One region of the Microcella flavibacter genome, then DNA from elsewhere that is predicted to be linked to it. Evidence: predicted binding sites of a transcription regulator. Region 1 holds the regulator's gene; the other holds the start of a gene.
What was found. The regulator HspR, encoded in region 1, represses chaperone genes until heat shock. The targets are predictions, from matches to a motif close to AAGTTGAGTCNNNNNGACTCAACTT.

Region 1 (6,442 bases):
CCGCGCATCCGGATGCCGCTCGAGCACCGCCGGCCACGCCCGGATCGCGTGGTCGACCCGCTTGCCGGGGGCCAGCCGCGCGATCATGACGGCGCGCAACGGGTCGCGCGCGAGCTCGGGTCCGGGCGCCGGCTGGGCGGGGTGCGGCACGACGAACGAGCGCGCGACGTGCTCGCCGAAGCGCCCGTGCACCTCGTCGCGCTGCCGCTGCGTGAGCCAGGCGACCGCGTCGTAGTCGCCGATCGTGTCGATCCAGCCGGCCCAGCTCGCGTCCATGGGCGCGTCGGCCGTGTACGGCGGGCCGACATGGGCGCTGTGCACCGTGTGCACGACGGTCAGGCCCGGGATGCCCGTCACGAGCTCCCCGACCTGCCGGGCCTCGACGATCGCGACGACGGGAAGCCGCGCCCGACCGGCCGTCTCGTCGGAGCGGGCCGCCTCGCGCACGACGTGCAGCATCCACGCCCGGTACAGCCCGCGGAACCCGTCGAGCCGGCCGAGCTCGCGCCCATCGGCGGCGAGCACGGGCACCTCGACCTCGGCGCGCCACCAGTCGGCGCGGCCCGAGATGTAGGGCAGGCGGAAGAGCGGCCGGCCCTCGGCGTCGAGGAAGTCGGTGTGGGTGATCGCGCCCTCGGTGTCGCGGACGAGGATGCGCCAGGGGATGCCGCGCGCGTCGAGGTCGGCGGGGTCGGGGGTGCCGGTCTCCGGCCCCGGGTCGGCGGGCGCGGGCGCCAGCTCGGCCGCCTCGCGCAGGATCGCGGGATGCTCGCGCACCGCCTCGAGGATCGTCCGCAGCCGCGTTCCGTCATCGGCGAGCCCGATCGCCCGGAACCCCTCGAGGAACCCGTCCGACTCGGGCGCGAGGTCGAAGGCGAGCAGCGTCGCGCGCACCCCGGCCCGCTCAGCGAAGAGCCGCGCCCGGCTGAGCGTCGCGACCGTGTACCCGCCGTCGAGCCCCGGCCTCAGCCGGCTCGTCGCGATCAGGTAGTGGGCCGCGGGGAACGCGGCGGTCGGCTCGGGCACGGGGTTCAGGCTAGCGAGCGCGGCGGTCGGCTGCGCTCAGCGGCGGCGCGACGCCGTCACGGTGAACTTCGCGTCGCGCGCGACCTGCCGCGTCGAGCCGATGACGCGCTCGAGCTCGGGCGTGTACTTCAGGTGCGAGTTGAAGACGCACCACAGCTCGCCGCCGGGGCGCAGCACGCGCGCCGCCTCGGTGAACAGCCGGCGGGCCATGCCCGTGTGCACGGCGGCGCCCACGTGGAACGGCGGGTTGAGCAGGATGAGGTCGGCCGTGCCCTCCGGCACCCCGTCGAGCCCGTCCGCCCAGCGCGCCTCGACATCGACGCCGTTCGCCTCGGCGGTCAGGCGGGTCGAGCGCACGGCCGCCGCCGAGACGTCGGTCGCGATGACGCGGCCGGCCGGGTTCTCGCGGGCGAGCAGCGCGGCGACGACGCCGGTGCCGCTGGCCAGGTCGATCGCGGTGCTCCAGGCGGGCATCCGGTGCCGCTGCGCCAGCAGGGCGCGCGTGCCGATATCGAGGGATGCCCCCGCGAACGCCCCCGGCGCCGCGACGATCTCGAGCCCCAGCTCGGCCTCGTGCGCCCGCTCGGGCTCGCGCAGCGCCACGCCGGAGCGCGGCTCGCGCGCGGTCAGCAGCCGCGACTTCTGCCGCGCCAGCGACACGTCGATGCGGCCGAACGAGGCCTTCAGCACGTCGTTCATGCCCAGGCTCATGTGCTTGATCATGCCGCCGGCGACGAGCACGACCTCGGGCGCCGCCTCGCGGGCGACGACGCGGGCCAGCTCGTCGAGGGCGTCGAGCGCGCGCGGCAGGCGGGCGAGCACGAGGGATGCCCCGCGCACGGCATCCGCCGCCTCGTCGTGCACGGCGAAGCCCTCGAGGGCCGCGCGCCCCGCGTTGCCCTGCAGCGCCTCGCGCCCGACGATCGAGTCCTGCCAGACGTGCACCCGCGCGGCCCCGAGGGCGAGCAGGCCGAGCGTGAGCGCGCCGTGGGTGTCGCCCAGCACGGCGATCCGCGCCCGGGGATCCTGCCGCACCCGCTCGGCCACCGCGTCGAGCAGGTGCCGGTCGGCCGCGTCGACGGCGACGAGCGTCGCGTCGTCGACGTCGGGGGCGCGGCGCAGGCCCGCGAGCAGGGACTCGAGCGGGGAGGGAGGAGCGGGCGCGGACGCGCCCGGATCGACGCTCATCCGCGGCGCAGCGGGCGCCACACCACGAGCTGATTGGCCTTCTGGGTGCGGGTGCCGGCGCGCAGGCTGACGACCTCGCCCTCCGAGCCGGCGGCGAAGACGCGGCGGCCGGGGCGGGCGAGCATCTCGTCGGCGAGCGCCGCCTCGAGCGTGCGCACGCGCTCGCGCAGGCTCGTCACCTCGTTCTCGAGCTCGAGGATGCGGCGGATGCCCTCGAGGTTGAGCCCCTCCGAGCTCAGCTGCGCGATCTCGCGCAGCTGCACGACGTCGCGCATCGAGTAGCGGCGGCTCTGCCCGGCGGTGCGGGTGGGCGAGACGAGCCCGAGGCGGTCGTACTGCCGCAGGGTCTGGGGGTGCATCCCGGCCAGTTCGGCCGCGACGGCGATCGCGAACAGCGGGCTGTGCTCATCCATGCTCGCCATCCTGCCCCTCCTCGGTCTCGGTGTCAGCGGCTACGCGCGGGCGCGCGCCAGCAGGTCGTCGCGGGGGTTCTCCTCCGGCAGGGCCGCGGCGAACTCCTCGAGCTTCTTCTTCGCCTCGGCGCTCAGGTGGCTCGGAACGGCCACCTGCACCGTCGCGAGCAGGTCGCCCGTGCCCTTCGGCGTGACGACGCCGCGGCCCTTGACCCGCAGCACGCGGCCGCTGGGGGTGCCGGGCGCGACGCGCAGCTTGACGGGCTCGCCGCCGAGCGTCGGCACCTCGATCGTCGCGCCGAGCGCCGCCTCGTGAAAGGTGACGGGCACGTCGACGCGCAGGTTGAGGTGCTCGCGCTGGAACACGGGATGCGGGCGCACCTGCACCGTCAGCACCAGGTCGCCCGGCTCGCCGCCGGTCATGCTCTGCTCGCCCTTGCCGCGCAGGCGGATCTTCTGCCCGTCGGCGACCCCCGCGGGGATCTTCACGGAGAGCGGGCGCCCGCCCGAGCGCTCGAGCTGCACGGTGTCGCCCTGGATGGCGGTCATGAACTCGAGCGAGACCTGCGCCGTCTGGTCGCGGCCCTTCTGCGGCCCGCGGCCGAAGCCGGCCGGGCCGCCGGTGCCGCCCTGGGCGCCGAACAGACCGCCGAAGATGTCCTCGAAGCCGCCGCCGGCGGGGAAGCCGCCGGCCTGCGCGCGGCGCCCGCCGGGCGCTCCGCCGCCGAACATGCCGCCGAAGACGTCGTCGAAGCCGCCGCCCTGAGCGCCGCCTGCGCTGAAGCGGGCTCCCGAGCCCATGGCCCGGATCTGGTCGTACTCGGCGCGCTGCTCGGCGTCGGAGAGCACCGAGTAGGCCTCGCTGATCTCCTTGAACCGCGCCTCGGCGGCAGCATCCCCCGCATTCGAATCGGGGTGGTACTGCCGCGCGAGGGTGCGGTACTTCTTCTTGAGCTCGGCCTCCGTCGCGGTCTTCGGCAGGCCGAGCACCGCGTAGAAGTCCTTCTCGAACCAGTCGTTGCTGGCCATCGGGCGCTCTAGCCCTCCGGCGTGAAGACGGCCACCTTCGCCGCCCGCACGAGGCGGTCGCCGAGGGCGTAGCCGACCTCGATGACGTCGCCCACGGTGTTGACGGTGACGTCGGGCTTCGGCAGCTGCACGAGCGCCTCGTGGAAGCTGGGGTCGAAGGGCTCGCCCACCTCGCCCACGCGGCGCAGGCCGTACTTCTCGAACCCGGAGCGCAGCTTCTGCGCGACGAGCGCGAGCGGGCCGTCCTCCAGGTCGCCATGAGCGGATGCCCGATCGAGGTCGTCGATGGCCGGCAGCATCGTGCGCACGACCTCGGCGATGACCGCCTCGCGGTTCGCCGCGCGGTCGCGCTCGACCCGGGTGCGGAAGTTCGCGAGCTCCGCCTCGGCGCGGGCGGCGCGGTCGCGGTACTCCTCGATCTCGCGCTGCCCGGCCTCGGAGAGGATGTGGTCGATGTCGGCGTCGAGGTCGTTCGCGCCGTCGGCCGGCGCGCTCGCGGCCGCGGCCGCCCCGGGCGGGGGCTCGGCCGAGGAGGAGGTCTCGACGTCGGCGTCCTCCGCCGCGATGAGCTCCTCGGCCGAGGCCGCGTCGGTCACGGCGCCGTCCTCGGCGAGCGGCTCGGCGCCCGCGGGCACCTCGCCGTTCGCCGCGGTCACGTCGTCGATCGGCAGGTCGCGCGTCTCCCCCGTCTCGGGGTCGACGAACTTGCGCGACTTGATGACCGGTTTGCGATCGTCGTCCTTGCGCTTGCGAGCCATGACTACTTCTTGTCCTTGTCGTCCTCGTCGTCCACGATCTCGGCGTCGACGACGTCGTCATCGTCCTTCGCGCCGGTGGAGCCCTCGGCGCCCTCCGCGCTCGCGTCGGCGGCCGCGGCCTGCGAGGAGGCGTAGATGGCCTCGCCGAGCTTCGACTGCGAGGCGTTGAGCGCGTCGAACGCGGTCTTCACGGCCGCGTCGTCGTCACCCGCGAGCGCCGTCTTGAGGGCATCCACATCGGCCTGCACCTCGCCCTTGACGTCGTCGGGCAGCGAGGCCTCGTTCTCCTTGATGAGCTTGTCGATCGAGTAGGCGAGCTGCTCGGCGTTGTTGCGCACCTCGGCCGCCTCGCGGCGCTGCTTGTCCTCCGCCGCGTGCTCCTCGGCCTCGCGCACCATGCGCTCGATGTCCTCCTTGCCGAGCGACGAGCCGCCCGTGATGGTCATCGACTGCTCCTTGCCGGTGCCCTTGTCCTTCGCCGAGACGTGCACGATGCCGTTCGCGTCGATGTCGAAGGTGACCTCCACCTGAGGGATGCCGCGGGGGGCCGGCGCGATGCCGGTGAGCTCGAAGGTGCCGAGGTTCTTGTTGTCGCGGGTGAACTCGCGCTCGCCCTGGAAGACCTGGATCGCGACCGAGGGCTGGTTGTCGTCGGCCGTGGTGAAGGTCTCGCTGCGCTTGGTCGGGATGGCCGTGTTGCGCTCGATGAGCTTCGTCATGATGCCGCCCTTGGTCTCGATGCCGAGGCTCAGGGGGGTGACGTCGATGAGCAGCACGTCCTTGCGCTCGCCCTTCAGCACGCCGGCCTGCAGGGCGGCGCCCACGGCGACGACCTCGTCGGGGTTCACGCTCTTGTTGGGCTCCTTGCCGCCGGTGAGCTTCTTGACGAGCTCGGTGACGGCGGGCATGCGGGTCGAGCCGCCGACGAGCACGACGTGCGCGATGTCGGAGACCTTGACGCCGGCCTCGCGGATGACGTCGTCGAAGGGCTTCTTGGTGCGGTCGAGCAGGTCGCTCGTGAGCTCCTCGAACTTGGCGCGGGTGAGCGACTCGTCGAGGTTCGCCGGGCCGTTCTCGGTGAGCGAGAGGTAGGGCAGCTGGATGTTCGTGCTCGTCGAGCCCGAGAGCTCCTTCTTCGCCTGCTCGGCGGCCTCCTTGAGGCGCTGCTTGGCGATCTTGTCGTTCGAGACGTCGACGCCGGTCGAGTCCTTGAAGCGCTTGATCAGGTAGTCGACGACGCGGGAATCCCAGTCGTCGCCGCCGAGGCGGTTGTCACCGGCGGTCGAGCGCACCTGGATGGTCGAGAAGTCGTCGTCCTTGCCCACCTCGAGCAGGCTGACGTCGAAGGTTCCGCCACCGAGGTCGAAGACGAGGATGAGCTCGTCCTCCCTGCCCTTGTCGAGGCCGTAGGCGAGCGCGGCCGCGGTGGGCTCGTTGATGATGCGCAGCACGTTGAGGCCCGAGATCTCGCCGGCCTCCTTGGTGGCCTGGCGCTCGGCGTCGTTGAAGTACGCGGGCACGGTGATGACGGCGTCGGTCACCGGCTCGCCGAGGTACTGCTCGGCGTCGCGCTTGAGCTTGGCGAGGATGCGGGCCGAGATCTCCTGCGGGGTGTAGTTCTTGTCGTCCACCGCCTGCTTCCAGTCGGTGCCCATGTGGCGCTTGACGCTCGCGATGGTGCGGTCGACGTTGGTGACGGCCTGGCGCTTGGCGGTCTCGCCGACGAGCACCTCGCCGTCCTTCGTGAAGGCGACGACGGAGGGGGTGGTGCGGAAGCCCTCGGCGTTCGCGATGACGGTGGGCTCACCGCCTTCGAGGACGGAGACGACGGAGTTGGTGGTTCCGAGGTCGATACCGACGGCACGAGCCATGAGATTGCTCCTTCTAAGATCGGGGGCGCGGCAACTTGAGCCGCGCAGTATCAAGTTTCCCGACCCGCTCGATGCGTGTCAAGTCGAGGGGCGGAAACTTGAGCGGCATCGACTCAATTCCCAGGTGCGCGTCGTGCTACCGGCTGTTCACCGCCCG
Region 2 (6,442 bases), 500 kb from region 1:
GAATCGGCGTCCGCGGCGACCACCGTGATGTCGAATTCGGTCGCGGGCGAGAACGGACCCCAGGTCGAGGTCGCTGTGATCGTGCAGACGCCGGCCGTCTCGAAGACCGCATCGCCCGTGAAGGGGCAGTCGCTCGAGGCGAAAGTCACGGCCGGTTGCGGCGACACCGGGTCGCCGAGGGAGTCGAGGACCGTGACGGGGGGCGTGAACGGCTCGCCCGCCGTTGCGGTGAGGTCAGCGGGCTCAGCCGACACGGCGACCGAGCCCGCGCCCGCGGCGAAGAGCGGGGTGGTGCCCGACCCCGAGGTGTCGGTCGCGCCGGTGAACCAGGTGCCGGTGCCGTCGGGGGACGTGTTCCACGCGGTGCCGGTGGGGGGATCGGCGAGTGCGCGGAACCCTGCATCGAGCGTGGGCCCGAAGACCGTCGTCGACGGGGTCGCGTCGCTGTAGGTCAGCGTGCGGCTGTTCCCGGTGACGAGTTCGGCCGCCGGGGCCAGCGCGATGACGCCGTTGTTGGTGATCGTCGCAGGGCCGACGAACGAGGCGCCGACGGTGGGCGTCAGCTCGGAGCCGAGGATCCGCCCGGTCGCGCCCACGGTGATCGAGGTGCCGCTCGGCATTCGGAGGATCCCGGACGGGATGCGGAGGTCGCCGTCGACGACGACCGTGCCCGGGGCGCCTTGAGCGACGTTGAAACTGGACAGGCCCGGCCCGAATACCGTCGATCCGGAGCCGACTCCCGAGCTCAGGACGACCGCGCCTTCCGCGCCGATGGTGAGCGACCCTGCGCCGCCCGTCGAGACGCCGTACGCGTCGCCCCCGCCGAGCGTGGACGCGCCGGAACCCGTGCCCGATGCCGTCAGCACGCCGCCGGTCACGGTGATGTCGGCGCCGCGGCCACCGGGCGTTCCCGCACCGCCACCGATCGCGACGCCGTAGGGCGAGGTGGTCGACGCGAAGACAGAACCGCCGGTCACTGTGACGACGCCGCCATCGCCACCTGGGTTGCCTCCTCCGTTCGCGCCCCCGATGGCGCTTCCGTACACGGCACCGCTCACCGCGGTGACGGTGCCGCCCTCGACGATGAGTTCTCCGGCGGATTGCCCGATCCCGCCCGCGCCGATGCCGCCGCCGTAGATTCCGCCGGTAGCGAGGATCGCCCCTCCGGCCACTCGGAGTGTGGCGCCCGTGGTCAGGATGCCGGCCTGCGTGAGCGAGCCGGAGGCGTTCGTCGTGAGCAGGCCTTCCGTACCGTCCGACGGGCCGGTGATCGTGAGCTCTACGCCGGTACCGATGGCGATCGATAGGAGGGTGAGGTCGTGGGTCGTGAGATCGATGGTGGTGTCGCACGGAACCTGGAGCTCAGTGGCCGCGGCCACGATGTCGGCCCCGATCACGATGGTGTTCGGAGCGCTCGAGCAATCGGCGAGCGCGGTGGTGAGGTCGGTGATCGTCGTCACGGTCGACGTCGCCGCCGCGGCCGGGGCGACGGTCGACCCGAGAACGAGGGCGGACGTCGCGGCGAGGAGAACAACGGTTCGAGGTGCGCGCAAGGGGGGTCCCGTCGTCGGCGACAAGTGTCGGAGAGCCTCAGTGTAAGCAGGGGGAGTGCCGTAATGACAGCACGGGATCGCCCGCATGCAAAGGGCGGCTGCAGGATGCCCGGCGCGAGCCGCGCGTCAGCCCACGCCCTCCGGCGCCCAGCGGCACGCCGCGAGGTCGAGGCGGTAGGCGTCGGGCTCGCCGCGCGGGCCCCGCCACCGGAGCGGAGTGGACTCGCGCTCGTAGTGCTCGAGCGCCGCGGCCTCGTGGCCGGCGGGAGGGCGCGCGTCGGCGCGCACGACCCGCCACCACGGCAGGCTCGAGCCCTCGCCGGCCATGACGCGGCCGACCGCCCGGGCTCCGCGGGAGCCGAGGGCGGCGGCGACGTCTCCGTAGGTCATGACGCGGCCGGAGGGGATCTCGGCGACGACGACCAGCACGGCGCCGCCGAAATCGAGCGGCGCGGGTGCGTCGTCGCGCGCGGGCTGCGGGCGGGCATCCATCGCAGGGGAGGGGCGGAGGGGCGAGCGGGAGCGGCGGCGCTAGATGCCCAGCGAGCCGATCTTCTCGCCGTACTCGGTCTCGCCGACCTCGACGAAGCCGAGGCGCTGGAAGAAGGCGCCGGGGCCGTCGTCGCCGGTCTCCCAGATGACGGTGATCGCGTCGAAGCCGCGCGACTTTGCCTCGGCGGCGAGCTCGTGCACGGCGAAGCGGCCGACCCCCTGGCCCTGCTTGGTGGCGTCGACGTTCACCCGCCAGATGCAGGCGCGGAACTCGGGGCGGTCGTGCTCGGCGTCGAAGTTGCCGCGGATGAAGCCGACCACCTCGTCGCCGCGCAGGACGACGCGGGCCCAGGTGGTGGTCGGATTGAGGTACGCGTCGGCCGCCGAGTACGAGACGGGCGTGACGTACTGCTCCTGCCCGGGGCGCAGGGTGAGGCCGTTGGCCGCCACGATGGTCTTCGCCGACAGCTCTTCCAGCCGCAGTTCGCTCATGTCCTCAGGCTATCGAGATCCCCGCGGACGGGGGCGGGAGATTTATCTCGATATCGAGATACCTCGGGCGAGCCGCTAGACTTCTGCGGGCTCCGCCGCAGGTGCGACGGACACCAGAAAGGACCCCGTGCAGAAGATCAAGGTCGAAGGAACGGTCGTCGAGCTCGACGGCGATGAGATGACCCGCATCATCTGGCAGTTCATCAAGGACCGCCTCATCCACCCGTACCTCGACGTCACGCTCGAGTACTACGACCTCGGAATCCAGCACCGCGACGAGACCGACGACCAGGTCACGATCGACGCGGCGCACGCCATCCAGAAGCACGGCGTCGGCGTCAAGTGCGCCACCATCACGCCCGACGAGGCGCGCGTCGAGGAGTTCGGCCTCAAGAAGATGTGGCGCAGCCCGAACGGCACGATCCGCAACATCCTCGGCGGCGTGATCTTCCGCGAGCCGATCATCATCTCGAACATCCCCCGCCTCGTGCCGGGCTGGAACAAGCCGATCATCATCGGCCGTCACGCCTTCGGCGACCAGTACCGCGCCACCGACTTCCTGTTCAAGGGCGAGGGCACGCTGACCGTCGAGTTCACCCCGAAGGACGGCGGCGAGGCCCAGAAGTTCGAGGTCTACCAGTCGCCCGGCGACGGCATCGCGCAGGTGCAGTACAACCTCGACGCCTCGATCATCGACTTCGCGCGGGCCTCGCTCAACTACGGCCTCTCGCGCAACTACCCGGTGTACCTCTCGACGAAGAACACCATCCTCAAGGCCTACGACGGCCGCTTCAAGGATCTGTTCCAGGAGATCTACGAGAACGAGTTCAAGGACAAGTTCGAGGCCGCCGGCATCACCTACGAGCACCGCCTCATCGACGACATGGTCGCGAGCGCGATGAAGTGGGAGGGCGGCTACGTCTGGGCCTGCAAGAACTACGACGGCGACGTGCAGAGCGACACCGTGGCCCAGGGCTTCGGCTCGCTCGGCCTCATGACCAGCGTGCTCACGACGCCCGACGGCAGGATCGTCGAGGCCGAGGCGGCGCACGGCACGGTCACGCGCCACTACCGTCAGCACCAGCAGGGCAAGCCGACGTCGACCAACCCGATCGCGTCGATCTTCGCCTGGACCCGCGGGCTCATGCACCGCGGCAAGCTCGACGGCAACGCCGAGCTCATCACCTTCGCCGAGACCCTCGAGGACGTCGTCATCACGACCGTCGAGAGCGGCAAGATGACGAAGGACCTCGCGCTGCTCGTCGGCCCCGACCAGCAGTGGCTCACCACCGAGGCCTTCCTCGAGGCCCTCGACGAGAACCTGCAGCAGCGCCTGGCCTAGCGCCGAGCGCGCGGTCGTCGACGACGGCCGCCAGAACGAGGGATGCCCGCGACGACTCGTCGCGGGCATCCTGCGTTCTCGGCAGAGGGCGGGCTAGGCCGAGACCTCCGCGCGATCCTGGGTCGTGGCGACGCTGATCTTGCGCGGCTTCGCCTTCTCGACCACGGGGATCATGACGCTCAGCACGCCGTTCTCGTAGTGCGCCGAGATGCCCTCGGTGTCGATGTCGTTGCCGAGGGTGAGCTGGCGCAGGAACGAGCCGGCGGGGCGCTCACGGGTGAGCCACTGCACGCCCTCCTGCGAGCGCGGGGTGCGCTCGGCGCGGATCGTCAGCAGCTGCCCGTCGACGTCGACGTCGACCGAGCCCGGGTCGATGCCGGGCAGATCGGCGCTGAGCACGAAGTGGTCGCCGTCGCGGTAGAGGTCCATGGGCATGAGACGCGGGCTCTCGCGCCGGTCGAGCAGGCTGCCGGCCATGCGGTCGAACTCGCGGAACGGGTCGAAGAGCATCGACATGGGGATCGTCCTCCTGGGTGACTGCCGCCCTCGCGGGCGGGGTTCCGAGAGTTGAGTCGGGGCGACTCAACTGCGGATAAATTAGCACTCGACCCGCGAGAGTGCCAGCCCCCGCCGAGTACGTTCGTGCAGGGCGAACGGATGCCCCGCCGAGGCCGCCCGAGGGTGCTCAGTACCCCGCGAAGTAGTCCGTGCGCACGCGCTTCGCGCCGGCGGCGCGCAGGGCCGAGGCGCCCGCGGCGACCACGGCGGGGGAGCCCGAGACGTAGCCCCGGCGCTGCCCGATGTCGGGCACGTGCTCGCGCAGGGCATCCACCGTCAGCGCATCGCGATCGAGCACGACGATGCGCGCCCCCGCCTGCTCGAGCGTCTCGCGGTAGAGGTGCTCGTCGGGGCTCGAGGGCACGAGCACGGCGACGACGTCGCGCTGCTCGCCGCGGTGCGCGAGCTCGGCGAGCTGGCTCACGAAGGGGGTCACGCCGATGCCGCCCGCGACGAGCACCAACGGCGTCGCGGCATCCTTCGGCAGCACGAAGTCGCCGCTCACCTGCGTGGCGCGCACGAGCGAGCCCGGCTCGAGGGCGGCGAGCTCGCGCTTGAAGGACGAGCCCTCGGCGAGCATCCGGGTGCCGATGGCGACGTGCTCGGCGGACGGGGCCGAGGCGATGGAGAAGATGCGGCGGGTGCCGCGCACGTCGGCCTTGTGCGGCAGGTGCAGCTCGAGCCACTGGCCCGCCTCGAACGGCACCGGGCGGGTCGGGGTGAAGCGCAGCTCGACCGCGGAGTCGGAGAGGGGGCGCGAGTCGACGAGGCGCAGCGCGAAGCCGCGGCGGCGCGAGACCGCGAAACCGACGAGGTTGCCGACGACGAGGGCGAGCTCGGGGGAGTTCGCGAGCAGGAACGGGCCGACCGGCTGCGCGAAGGGCAGGAAGATGAGCAGGCCCGCGACGGCGGCGACGAGCACCTGCTGCCACCGCCGGGGCGGGAGGGTGAGGGGCTCGGTGAGCATGTAGCCGGCGAGGAACACCACGGGCGTCAGCAGCACAGCGTTCTGCAGCACGTCGAGCGCGGGCAGGCCGACCGCGATGCCGCGGCCCACGTACACGACGACCGCGACGGCGACGAAGACGACGCCGATCTCGAGCCGGCGCGTGCGGTCGAGCAGCAGCAGCGCGCCGATCGCGACCACCGGCAGCATCGCGGCGGTGCCGATCCACCAGATGCCGACGGTGAGGCCGAAGAAGCCCGCGATGAGGACACCGGTCGCCGCGGGGTTGAGCAGGTGCCGCCCGCGCCAGACGAGCAGGTACTTCGACAGCGCGGCGAGGACTCCGGCGGCGGCGGCGCCGACGAGGCTCATGGTCGTGGCCTGCGGCGGCACGAGGCAGGCGATGATGAGCGCGGTGATGACGCTCGACTCGCGATGCGGCACGACGCGCGCGAGGCGCGCCGCGACCTCGTTCGCGCCGATCGTGGCGACGAGCACCACGCCGGTGACGCCGAGCAGGCCGAGCGGGTCGACCCCGATGATCCCGACGGCGCCGAGCACGACGCCCATGACGATGACGGCGGCGAGGGCGCCGACCGTGAGGCGGTACATGCTGACGCGGCCCGTGACGGCGTCGATCGCGGCTCTCATCGGAACAGCTCACCCTTCCAGTCGGCGCTCGACTCGATCGAGCCGTCCGAGAGCATCCTCACCCATGCGACGCCCAGCCGGTCGCCGATCGCGTGCGGATCGCCGAGCAGCAGCGCGGTGGCCGCCCCGTCGGCCACGAGCGCCGAGTCGGCGACCGCGAAGGTGCCGATCACGCCCTCGTCGATCGGGCGGCCGGTGACGGCGTCGACGATGTGGTGCAGGCCCGCGCCCCAGCGGCGGCGATCGAGCGCGCTCGCGCACAGGGCGCGGCCGTCGGCGAGCTCGACGACGCCGATCGCCTTGGCCGGGTTGGCCGGGTTCTGCAGCGCGACGCGCAGCCCCGCACCGCCCCAGGCGCGCAGGTCGCCGCTCGCGTCCACGATCGGGTCGACCACGTCGTGCTCGCGC

Region 2: a site for HspR is predicted at 4,444-4,468, ahead of HGB54_RS02095 (Hsp20/alpha crystallin family protein). Genes of this name have one in related genera too.

The regions. Positions count from the first base shown of each region.
Region 1 is NZ_CP051299.1:2,556,625-2,563,066, forward strand. Features, by position in the region: gene HGB54_RS12195 (glycosyltransferase) at 1-1,026, opposite strand, end outside; gene HGB54_RS12200 (class I SAM-dependent methyltransferase) at 1,063-2,214, opposite strand; gene HGB54_RS12205 (heat shock protein transcriptional repressor HspR) at 2,211-2,627, opposite strand; gene HGB54_RS12210 (DnaJ C-terminal domain-containing protein) at 2,667-3,656, opposite strand; gene HGB54_RS12215 (nucleotide exchange factor GrpE) at 3,665-4,414, opposite strand; gene dnaK (molecular chaperone DnaK) at 4,417-6,285, opposite strand.
Region 2 is NZ_CP051299.1:437,393-443,834, forward strand. Features, by position in the region: gene HGB54_RS02075 (hypothetical protein) at 1-1,553, opposite strand, end outside; gene HGB54_RS02080 (MGMT family protein) at 1,680-2,045, opposite strand; gene HGB54_RS02085 (GNAT family N-acetyltransferase) at 2,085-2,537, opposite strand; gene HGB54_RS02090 (NADP-dependent isocitrate dehydrogenase) at 2,665-3,879, shown strand; gene HGB54_RS02095 (Hsp20/alpha crystallin family protein) at 3,973-4,395, opposite strand; gene HGB54_RS02100 (FAD-dependent oxidoreductase) at 4,565-6,034, opposite strand; gene HGB54_RS02105 (FAD:protein FMN transferase) at 6,031-6,442, opposite strand, start outside.